DNA from 2 places in the Bradyrhizobium sp. WBAH42 genome. Region 2 is predicted to be linked to the other one. Evidence: predicted binding sites of a transcription regulator. Region 2 holds the regulator's gene; the other holds the start of a gene.
The links. The regulator PhoB, encoded in region 2, activates phosphate uptake and scavenging genes when phosphate is short. The targets are predictions, from matches to a motif close to TGTCATNNANCTGTCAT.
Positions count from the first base shown of each region.

Region 1: a site for PhoB is predicted at 1,645-1,661, ahead of phnF (phosphonate metabolism transcriptional regulator PhnF). Genes of this name have one in related genera too.

Region 1 covers NZ_CP036533.1:2,100,533-2,105,350, reverse strand. The annotation lists gene DCG74_RS09850 (carbon-phosphorus lyase complex subunit PhnI) at 1-481, opposite strand, end outside; gene phnH (phosphonate C-P lyase system protein PhnH) at 486-1,094, opposite strand; gene phnG (phosphonate C-P lyase system protein PhnG) at 1,099-1,575, opposite strand; gene phnF (phosphonate metabolism transcriptional regulator PhnF) at 1,695-2,423, shown strand; gene phnE (phosphonate ABC transporter, permease protein PhnE) at 2,546-3,394, opposite strand; gene phnE (phosphonate ABC transporter, permease protein PhnE) at 3,391-4,275, opposite strand; gene phnD (phosphonate ABC transporter substrate-binding protein) at 4,353-4,818, opposite strand, start outside.
Region 2 covers NZ_CP036533.1:1,506,714-1,511,531, reverse strand. The annotation lists gene DCG74_RS07035 (aspartate aminotransferase family protein) at 1-939, opposite strand, end outside; gene DCG74_RS07030 (GcrA family cell cycle regulator) at 1,400-1,912, shown strand; gene phoB (phosphate regulon transcriptional regulator PhoB) at 2,184-2,891, opposite strand; gene phoU (phosphate signaling complex protein PhoU) at 2,906-3,622, opposite strand; gene pstB (phosphate ABC transporter ATP-binding protein PstB) at 3,634-4,455, opposite strand; gene pstA (phosphate ABC transporter permease PstA) at 4,452-4,818, opposite strand, start outside.

The DNA.
Region 1 (4,818 bases), 590 kb from region 2:
GGCCGAGAATGTCGGTCACGCGCGGCGTCGGCGCAGTCGAGGCTTCGGCCGCAGCCGGCCTCTCCGGCACAAAGCCTTCGGCGAGCGAAGGGTCGAGCAGGCGGTGCGTGTAGTCGAAGGTCGGCCCCAGGATCTGGCCGCCGGGGATGTCCTTGAAGGTCGCCGACACCCGCCGCTGCACCCGCATCGCGCCGGTGTCGACCGGCTCGCTGGCGCCGAAACGCGGCAGCGTGGCGCGGAAGGCGCGAACCAGAAAGATCGCCTCGATCAAATCGCCGCGCGCCTGCTTGATCGCAAGCGCCGCGAGCTCGCGGTCATAGAGCGAGCCTTCGCTCATGACGCGATCGACGGCAAGGCCGAGCTGCTCCGAGATCTGATCGAGGGCGATTTCCGCAACGCTTTCGTCGCCACGCCGCTTATGCGCGAGCAAGCGATGGGCGTTCTCGATGGCGCGTTCGCCGCCTTTGACTGCGACATACATGCTTTCAGCTTCCCTTGCTTACGACGCGCGTGGTGCGGGGGATCGCGACCACGGCGTCATCGGCGACCAGCACCACATCGATACCGCGCGGAAACAGCGCTTCGTTCATATGCAGGCGCTCGAACAGGTCGAAAGGCTTGATCGACGCCCGCAGCGTGGCGACACCATCGATGCCGGGGCCGCGCAGCTCGAAGCTGCGCCCGGAGGCGAGGCTGTCGACCTGGATGATCACGGTCGTCGACCGGTCCGGATACTCGCTCGTGCCGAGCGCGAAGCGCTCGAGCGAAGGCAGCGCACCGCCGTCGCCGATGAGCGCGAACGAGGCGATGGACGAATCCTGCACGACCGGCGCGCCGGTGTGGAACTTGAGCCACTTCGTCACGTCCGCGCTCTCCGCCATCCGCGCATCGAGCCAGAGCGGCGTGTCGTGATCGAACAGCGTCAGCGCGATCGCGGCGGTGCCGCGCATCATCGTATCAGGCGCCCCCGCCATCGGCACGATGCGCTGAACCGAGCCCGGCCGCGCCATGGCATCCATGACCGAGCGAAAGGTCGATTGCGCCGACAGCACCTTGTCGGCGAAACCCGGCGGCAGTTCCGCAATCGTGGTCATGATCTCACCCCTCACCGCGCACCATGGTGTAGAAATCAACCTTCGTCGCGGCGGTCGCTTCCGCCGCCTGCTTGCGCCTGACCATAAGCTGCTCGCGCAACGGCGCGATAACGTCGCGCTCCACCGCTCCGCCGAAATCGCGGGACTGCACCAGCGCATCGCAGAGCGCGATCAGCCGCGCCTTCTCACCGTCGCGGCCGAGCGTGTAGCCGAACCCGACCTCGCCGCTCGCAAGCCGCACCGCGGCGCGCGACACCGTGGCTTCGCCGAGATTGAACGGCGCGCCGTCGCCGCCGACCCGCCCGCGCAGCATGACGAGGCCGTTCTCCGGCGTGCGCAGGTCCTGATGGTCCGGCAAGGCCCGGTCCGAGGCCAAGTTGCGGAGGCGAGCGGCGATCTCGCCCGCCTCCGCGTGCGCCAGCACCGCCATTGCGGCCTTGCGCTGGGCTTGCTGATTGTTGTGCTGGGTCACCTGGTCCACCGAACCTTTTGACAGAACTTGCCGCATCGAAGTTGTCTATGATAATAGACAACTTCATAAGGACGCGCCATGACTGTTTCGTGACAATGCTGTGATTTCTGGAGTAGGTTTCCCGCGACATGAGCATGCAGGACACAGCCTCGTCGGGCGTCGCGCTATGGCGCCTCGTTGCCGACGGCATCGAGCGCGGCATCGCCGACGGCCGCTTTGCGGCCGGCGACAAATTGCCGGGCGAGATGGAGATCGCCGAAACCTATCGCGTCAACCGCCACACCGTACGGCGCGCGCTCGCGGCACTTGCCGAGCGCGGCCTGGTGCGCGCGGAGCGCGGCAGCGGAACCTATGTCGAGGCACAGAAGCTCGCTTATCCCTTGCGCTCGCGCACGCGCTTCTCCGAGATCGTCGGCGCGGATGGCCGCGAGCCGCATGGCCGGCTGATCGAGGCGACCGATGACGTCGCGACGCGCGAGCTCGCGCGGGAGCTGGGACTAAAGACCGGCGCGCCCCTGGTGCGGATCGAGGCGATCCGCCTTGCCGACCGTACGCCGATTTGCGTTTCCACGACCTGGCTGTCGGCGGACCTGTTCCCGGGTGCCGGCGCCGTGTTCGCGGCGACGCGCTCGATGACGAAGCTGCTGGAGCATTTTGGCGTCCGCGACTATCGCCGCGGCGCAACCCGAATCACCGCGGGCATCGTGGACGCGACCGATGCGGCACGTCTCGATCTAGCGCTGGGGCGGCCGATCCTGGTGGTGGACGCCACCGACCACGATCTCACGGGCAGGCCGCTGGTGACCAAGCACTCGCGGTTTGCGGCAGAGCGGGTGGAGTTTTTGGTGGAGTCGTAGCTCTCTCCACGACACCGGACCTGTAGGGTGGGCAAAGGCGCCCTTGCGCCGTGCCCACGATCTTTCTCGATCGTGAGAGGTGGTGGGCACGCTTCGCTTTGCCCACCCTACGGCACCTTTGCTCAGGCCACAGCCCTTCGCCCAATGATCGCAAAGCGCAGCTTGCCCGAGATGAAATCGATCGCGGCGACCGCGACCAGGATCATCAGGATCAGGAACGACACTTTCTGCCATTCCAGCACGCGGATCTGCTCGGCGAGCTGGAGGCCGATGCCGCCGGCGCCGACGATGCCGATGATGGTCGCCGAGCGCGTGTTGGATTCGATGAAATAGAGCACCTGTCCGGCAATCACGGGCAGCACCTGCGGCAGCAGGCCGAAGCGGATCTCGTGCAGCGCGCTGCCGCCGGAGGCGCGGATGCCTTCGACCTGCTTCTGGTCGGCGCCCTCGATCGCCTCCGAGAACAGCTTGCCGAAGGCGCCGAAATCCGACACCGCGATGGCGAGCACGCCGGCGAACGGGCCGAGGCCGACGACGTTGATCCACACCAGCGCCCAGATCAGGGTGTCGACGCCGCGGATCGAATCCAGGAAACGACGGACCGGGAAGCGCAGGATGTTCGACGGCACGATGTTGCGCGCGGCCAGCAAGCTCACCGGCAGCGCGAACACCGCTGCCAGCGTGGTGCCGAGCAGCGCGATCGAGAGCGTCTCCCCGAGCGCCTTCAGATAGACCGGCAGCGAGGAGCCGGGATCCGGCGGGATCATCATCAGGCTAATCCAGCCGAGCTGGTTGAGGCCGGCGAAGAAGCGCGACGGCGAGAAATCGAGATCGACGAGGGCGTAGATGAGAATCGCGAACGCCGCGACGATCATCGCGGGCGTCGCGAGCCGCGCCGAGGCCGGCCGATCGAACACATCGGGGTAGCGTGCACGCATCTCGCGCGTATCGACCTCCTGCGGCCTCGTCACGTCCGCGCCTCCTTGCCGAACAGGCGGCCGCGCAGCCAGCCGGTGGTGATGTCGATGATGAAGACCGTGACGATGATGGTGAGCAGGATGGCGCTGACGTCCGAATAGTAGAACTTGCGGATCGCGACGACGAGCTCCTGGCCGATGCCGCCGGCGCCGACGAAGCCCATGACGGAGGCTTCGCGGACATTGATCTCGAAGCGCAGTAGCGCGTAGCTGGCGTAGCCGGCGGTGACCTGCGGCACGATGGCGAAGCGCATGCAGGAGAGCCAGCTCGCCCCGGTCGAGCGGATGCCCTCGACCGGCTTCATGTCGGCATTCTCGACGATCTCCGAGAACAGTTTTCCGAGCGCGCCGGTGGAGTGGATCGCAATCGCCAGCACGCCCGCCATCGGCCCGAGCCCGAAGGCGATGACGAAGACCAGCGCGAAGACGATGCCGGGAACGGTGCGGGCGAATTCGAGCAGGCGCCGCACGGTAAAGCGCAGCCAGGGCGCGGGCGAGGTGTTCTCGGCCGCGAAGAAATTGAGGGCGAAGGCGAAGGTCGCGCCGATCAGCGTGCCGACATAGGAGATCAGCAGCGTCTCACCCAGCATCTTCAGCCATTTGCGCCAGCCCCAGAACCACTCGCCGACATCGGTCCAGACCCGCTGGCCGCTGTCGAGCGTGAGGATGCGGTCGAAATAGCTGACGAAGTTGCCGAAATAGGTGAACAGCGTGCGCAAATTCACTTCGGCGCCGATCGCGGCGAGAGCCAGCGCGGCGGCAAACACGCCCGCTCCCAACAGGAGACGAAGCCGCCTGCGTGAAACCGCCTGGCGATAGGCAGCGTTGAGCGCGGCGAGCTGCTGCTCGGGGAGGATGGAAACCGCTGTCGTCATGGGGTCGAAACAGGTCCCGTCAAAGAAAGAGCCGGGTCTTTGGGACCCGGCTCAGTCAGGTGCATCGTCCCGAAGACTCAGGACGCCTTCTTCTTACGCAGTGCGTCGACGAACTTGATCAGCTCGATCGTGCCATCCCAGTCCTTGGTGGTGGCGGGATGAAAGCCCTTCTTCTGGCCGTCGGAGAGACGGTCGAACGCGGCCTTGTCCTTGGCCGGCGCGTCGAAGAACGCCTTGGCAATGGCGGTCTTGGCGTCTTCCGGCAGGTCGGAATTGTAGGCATAGGGGCCGTTGATGATCGGCGCCGATTTGTGGATGATGCGGAAATCGTCCTTCTTCATCGCCGAGCCGTCGGCGTTCTTCAGCATCCCCTTGGTCAGCATCTGCGCCAGCGTGGAATCGTCGTCGCTGGTCCACTGGTTGGCAGCGACTTCGACCGTGCCCTGCGCCAGCGCCAGCATCGCGTTCTCGTGGCTGCCGGTGAAGACGACCTTGCCGAAATAGGCGTCGGCATCGTGGATGCCCATCTTGTCGAGCTCGAAG
Region 2 (4,818 bases):
CTTCTGCTTGAGCAGCAGCGACATCTTCTGCACGCGGTCGAAGAAGCCGGGCTTGAGCATGACGTCGAGCACGGCGTTGGCAGCCGAGATCGCGAGCGGATTGCCGCCGAAGGTGGAGCCGTGCGAGCCGGGCCCCATGCCGGCGGCCGCATCAGCGGTCGCCAGCACCGCGCCGATCGGGAAGCCGCCGCCGAGCGCCTTGGCGAGCGACATCACGTCCGGTGTGACGCCGGTGCGCTTGTAGGCAAAGAGCTCGCCGGTGCGGCCCATGCCGGTCTGCACCTCGTCGAAGGCGAGCAACAGGCCGCGCTCGTTGCAGAGCTCGCGCAGCGCCTTCAGGAAGGCCGGAGGTGCAGCACGAACGCCACCCTCGCCCTGGATCGGCTCGATGAGAATGCCGGCGGTGTGCGGGCCGATCGCCTTCTTCACGGCGTCGAGGTCGCCGTGCGGCACCTGATCGAAGCCGTCCATCGGCGGACCGAAGCCCTCGAGATATTTCGCAGACCCGGTGGCGGCGAGCGTCGCCAGCGTGCGGCCATGGAAGGCGCCTTCGAAGGTGATGATGCGATAACGCTCCGGATGGCCCTTGGAGAAGTGATGATGGCGGACGAGCTTGACCACACCTTCCAGCGCCTCGGCGCCGGAATTGCAGAAGAACACGAAGTCCGCGAAGCTCTCATTGCAGAGGCGGCTTGCGAGCTTCTCGCCATCGGGGCTCTGGAACAGGTTCGACATGTGCCAGAGCTTCGTCGCCTGCTCCTGCAACGCCTTGACCAGCGCGGGATGAACGTGGCCGAGCGCATTCACCGCCACGCCCGAGGTGAAATCGAGATAGCGATCGCCATTGGCCGCGATCAGCCAGCAGCCTTCGCCGCGCTCGAAACCGAGGTCGGCCCTGGCGAAAACGGGGAGCAAATGCGGCGCGGCGCTGTTAGTCATGACGTCACTTGAATGTTGCGGACGGTGTGAGGCACGCATTGCGCAACGCACCATTGACCGGCCCCGGAAAACGAAACGTGCCGCCTTTTAAGGGCGGCACGTGGCACTATCTTATGCCTGGAAAGACGGGTGTCAATGCCGCCCGGAAAGCCTCGCGAAACGCTGAATCCGTAGTCTTGCGGTGCCGATTTTGCGGGTTTTTCACCACGGAACATGTGGAAGCGAGTCGGCGGACTCTTGCGCGGGAGTCACGCCATATTGTAGCGTTTGGACTGTCAGATACGACATCTCGTGCAGCAGTTCTGATCCCAAAAGTCCTCATGTACCGGCGTAAACGTTCGGGCGTCTTGAGCGCGCCCGGCGAGCCTTAAGGGATTCTGGCGGCACGGGTTTTTCAAGGCTTTAGGCAATCGCGGCGAAGGCTCCAGGATGGCAGGCGCGCTGCGAGGGAAAGGGTGCAATGACGGTTTTGACCTGGTCCGATGATCGCGTCGAGCAGCTGAAGAAGCTCTGGGAGGCCGGACTTTCGGCCAGCCAGATCGCGGCGGAGCTCGGCAATGTGACCCGCAATGCCGTGATCGGCAAGGTGCACCGGCTCGGCCTGTCCGGCCGCGCCAAGAGCCCTTCATCGGCAGCGCCGCGGCCGCGCAAGGCACGGCCCGCGCAGCACATGATGCGCGTGACGCGACCCGTTGCGCGCGGCAACACCGCGCTGGCGCAGGCCTTCGAGGTCGAGGTGGAAGCCGAGCCGGTCACCTACGACAACGTGGTGCCGATGAGCCAGCGCCTGTCGCTGCTGGAATTGAACGAGGCGACGTGCCACTGGCCGGTCGGCGATCCATCGAGCCCGGATTTCTTCTTCTGCGGCGGCAAGGCGCTCTCGGGCCTGCCCTACTGCGCCCAGCATTCGCGCGTGGCCTATCAGCCCGCAGCGGACCGCCGTCGCGCACCGGCGAAGCCGAGCACGCGCTGAGCTTGCGGAATTAGTTGATCGCCGAGATTACAGCCGTCACACGATGACGGCGCCACCTACTCAGTGTCATCCCCGCGAAGGCGGGGATCCATAACCACAGGGCGCGATCGTTGCGCGAGATGGTCACGCCGAGTCATCGTCAAACCACGTCCCGTGGTTGATCGCGACGAGCGCAAGCGCTCGCGCTGAGATCCCGGGCTCGCGCTGCGCGCGCCCCGGGATGACGGTTGAGGGTGTAGCCGCAGCTCACCACACCAACAGCTCGCAGATCTTACGTCTGCTCGGCCTTCGCGAAGCGATCATCCAGCGCGTAGCCGGCGCCGCGGACGGTGCGGATCGGGTCCTGCTCGCGGCCGAGATTGAGCAGCTTGCGCAGGCGGCCGATATGGACGTCGACGGTACGCTCATCGATATAGATGTCGCGGCCCCAGACGCTATCGAGCAGCTGCTCGCGCGAGAACACGCGGCCGGGATGCTCCAGGAAGAACTCCAGCAGGCGATATTCGGTCGGGCCGAGATCGATCGGCCGACCCGAGCGCGCCACGCGGCGCTTGTCGCGGTCGAGCTCGATGTCGCCATAGGCGAGCACGGTGGCGAGCCGCTCGGGGCTGGCGCGCCTGAGCAGACCCTTCACGCGCGCGAGCAGCTCCGGCACCGAGAACGGCTTGACGATGTAATCGTCGGCGCCGGTTGCGAGGCCCCGTACCCGCTCGCTCTCCTCGCCGCGCGCGGTGAGCATGATGATCGGCAGCTGCTTGGTCTCGGGACGGGTCCGAAGCCGCCGGCACAGCTCGATGCCCGACAGGCCCGGCAGCATCCAGTCGAGCACGATCAGATCGGGAATGTGCTCCTTGAGGCGGGTGTCGGCGTCGTCGCCGCGCATCACCGTCTCGACGTCATAGCCGTCGCCTTCGAGGTTGTAGCGGAGAAGCTCGGTGAGAGCTTCCTCGTCCTCTACCACCATAATGCGTGCGCCCATGTTGTCGTCGCTCCTTAGGTATTCGGCACCGTCGTGGCGAAGGTCGTCATGTCGCCCTTCGGCCGCTTGTCGGTGATCGCCTGGCCCTCGATCATGTAGAACACGGTCTCGGCGATGTTGGTGGCATGGTCGCCGATCCGCTCGATGTTCTTGGCACAGAACATCAGGTGGATGCAGAACGAGATATTGCGCGGATCCTCCATCATGTAGGTGAGGAGCTCGCGGAACAGCGAGGTGCAGATGGCGTCGACCTCCTCGTCGCCCTTCCACACCGCCATCGCCGCCGGCAGATCGTGCGCGGCATAGGCGTCGAGCACGCTCTTGACCTGCTGCTGCACGAGGTCGGTCATGTGCTCCAGGCCGCGGAACAGCTTGAGCGGATGGAAATCCGTCTCCAGCGCCGCGACGCGCTTGCCCATGTTCTTGGCAAGATCGCCGATGCGCTCGAGATCGGTCGCAACGCGCATGGCGCCGACGATCTCGCGCAGGTCGACGGCCATCGGCTGGCGGCGGGCGATGGTGAGCACGGCGCGCTCCTCGATGCGCTTCTGCAGCGCGTCGAGATCGGCGTCGGTGGTGACGACGCGCTGGCCGAGTGCCACGTCGCGGCGGATCAGCGCGTCGACGGAATCGACGATCATGCGCTCGGCGATGCCGCCCATCTCGGCGACCAGGCGAGTGAGCTCCTGAAGGTCGCTGTCAAAGGCCTTTACGGTATGTTCAGAACCCATATTCCGTCTCCTCAGCCGAACCGGCCGGTGATGTAATCCTGCGTGCGCCGATCGCTCGGCGACGTGAAGATCTTGCTGGTGTCGTCGAACTCGATCAGCTCGCCGAGATACATGAAGGCGGTCTTGTCGGAGACGCGCGCCGCCTGCTGCATGTTGTGGGTGACGATCGCGATCGTGTAGTTCTCGGACAATTCCTGGATCAGTTCCTCGACCTTGGCGGTCGAGATCGGGTCGAGCGCCGAGCAGGGCTCGTCGAACAGGATCACCTCGGGCCGCACCGCGACGGTGCGGGCGATGCAGAGGCGCTGCTGCTGGCCGCCGGAGAGCGACAGGCCGGAGGCATTGAGCTTGTCCTTGACCTCGTTCCACAGCGCGCCGCCGCGCAGAGCCTTCTCAACGCGGTCGTCCATCTCCGACTTCGAGATCTTCTCGTACAGACGAATGCCGAAGGCGATGTTCTCGTAGATCGTCATCGGGAACGGCGTCGGCTTCTGGAACACCATGCCGACCCGGGCCCGCAACAGGTTGAGGTCCAGCTTGGCGTCGAGGATGTTGGTCTGGTCGAGCAGCAGCTGGCCGGTGGCGCGCTGGCCCGGATAGAGGTCGTACATCCGGTTGAAGATGCGCAGCAGGGTCGACTTGCCGCAGCCCGACGGGCCGATGAACGCCGTGACGCGGTTGGTGCCGAGCGTCAGATTGATGTTCTTCAGCGCGTGGTGCTCACCGTAGTAGAAATTCAGGTTGCGCGCGGTGACCTTGGCGGGCGCCTCGGGCAGCGGCTGCGAGCCGGGATGAACGGTCGGCGCGCTGACGGAAACAGACATTTCACTCATTTTGCAGTCCTCTCGGCGCCAAGGATGCGCGCGCCAATGTTCAGGGCAAGCACGGTCAGGGTGATGAGCAGCGCGCCGCTCCAGGCGAGTTGCTTCCAATATTCGTAGGGGCTCTGCACGAAGTTGTTGATGGTGACAGGTAGGTTCGCCATCGTCTTGTTCAGGCCGAGGCTGAAGAACTGGTTCGACAGCGCCGTGAACAACAGCGGTGCGGTCTCGCCCGCGACGCGGGCGGTCGCCAGCAGCACGCCGGTGATGAGGCCGGAACGCGCGGCACGATAGGCGATGCGCTTGATCACCAGCGAGCGCGGCAGACCGAGCGCAGAGGCCGCCTCGCGCAGCGGATTCGGCACCAGCAGCAGC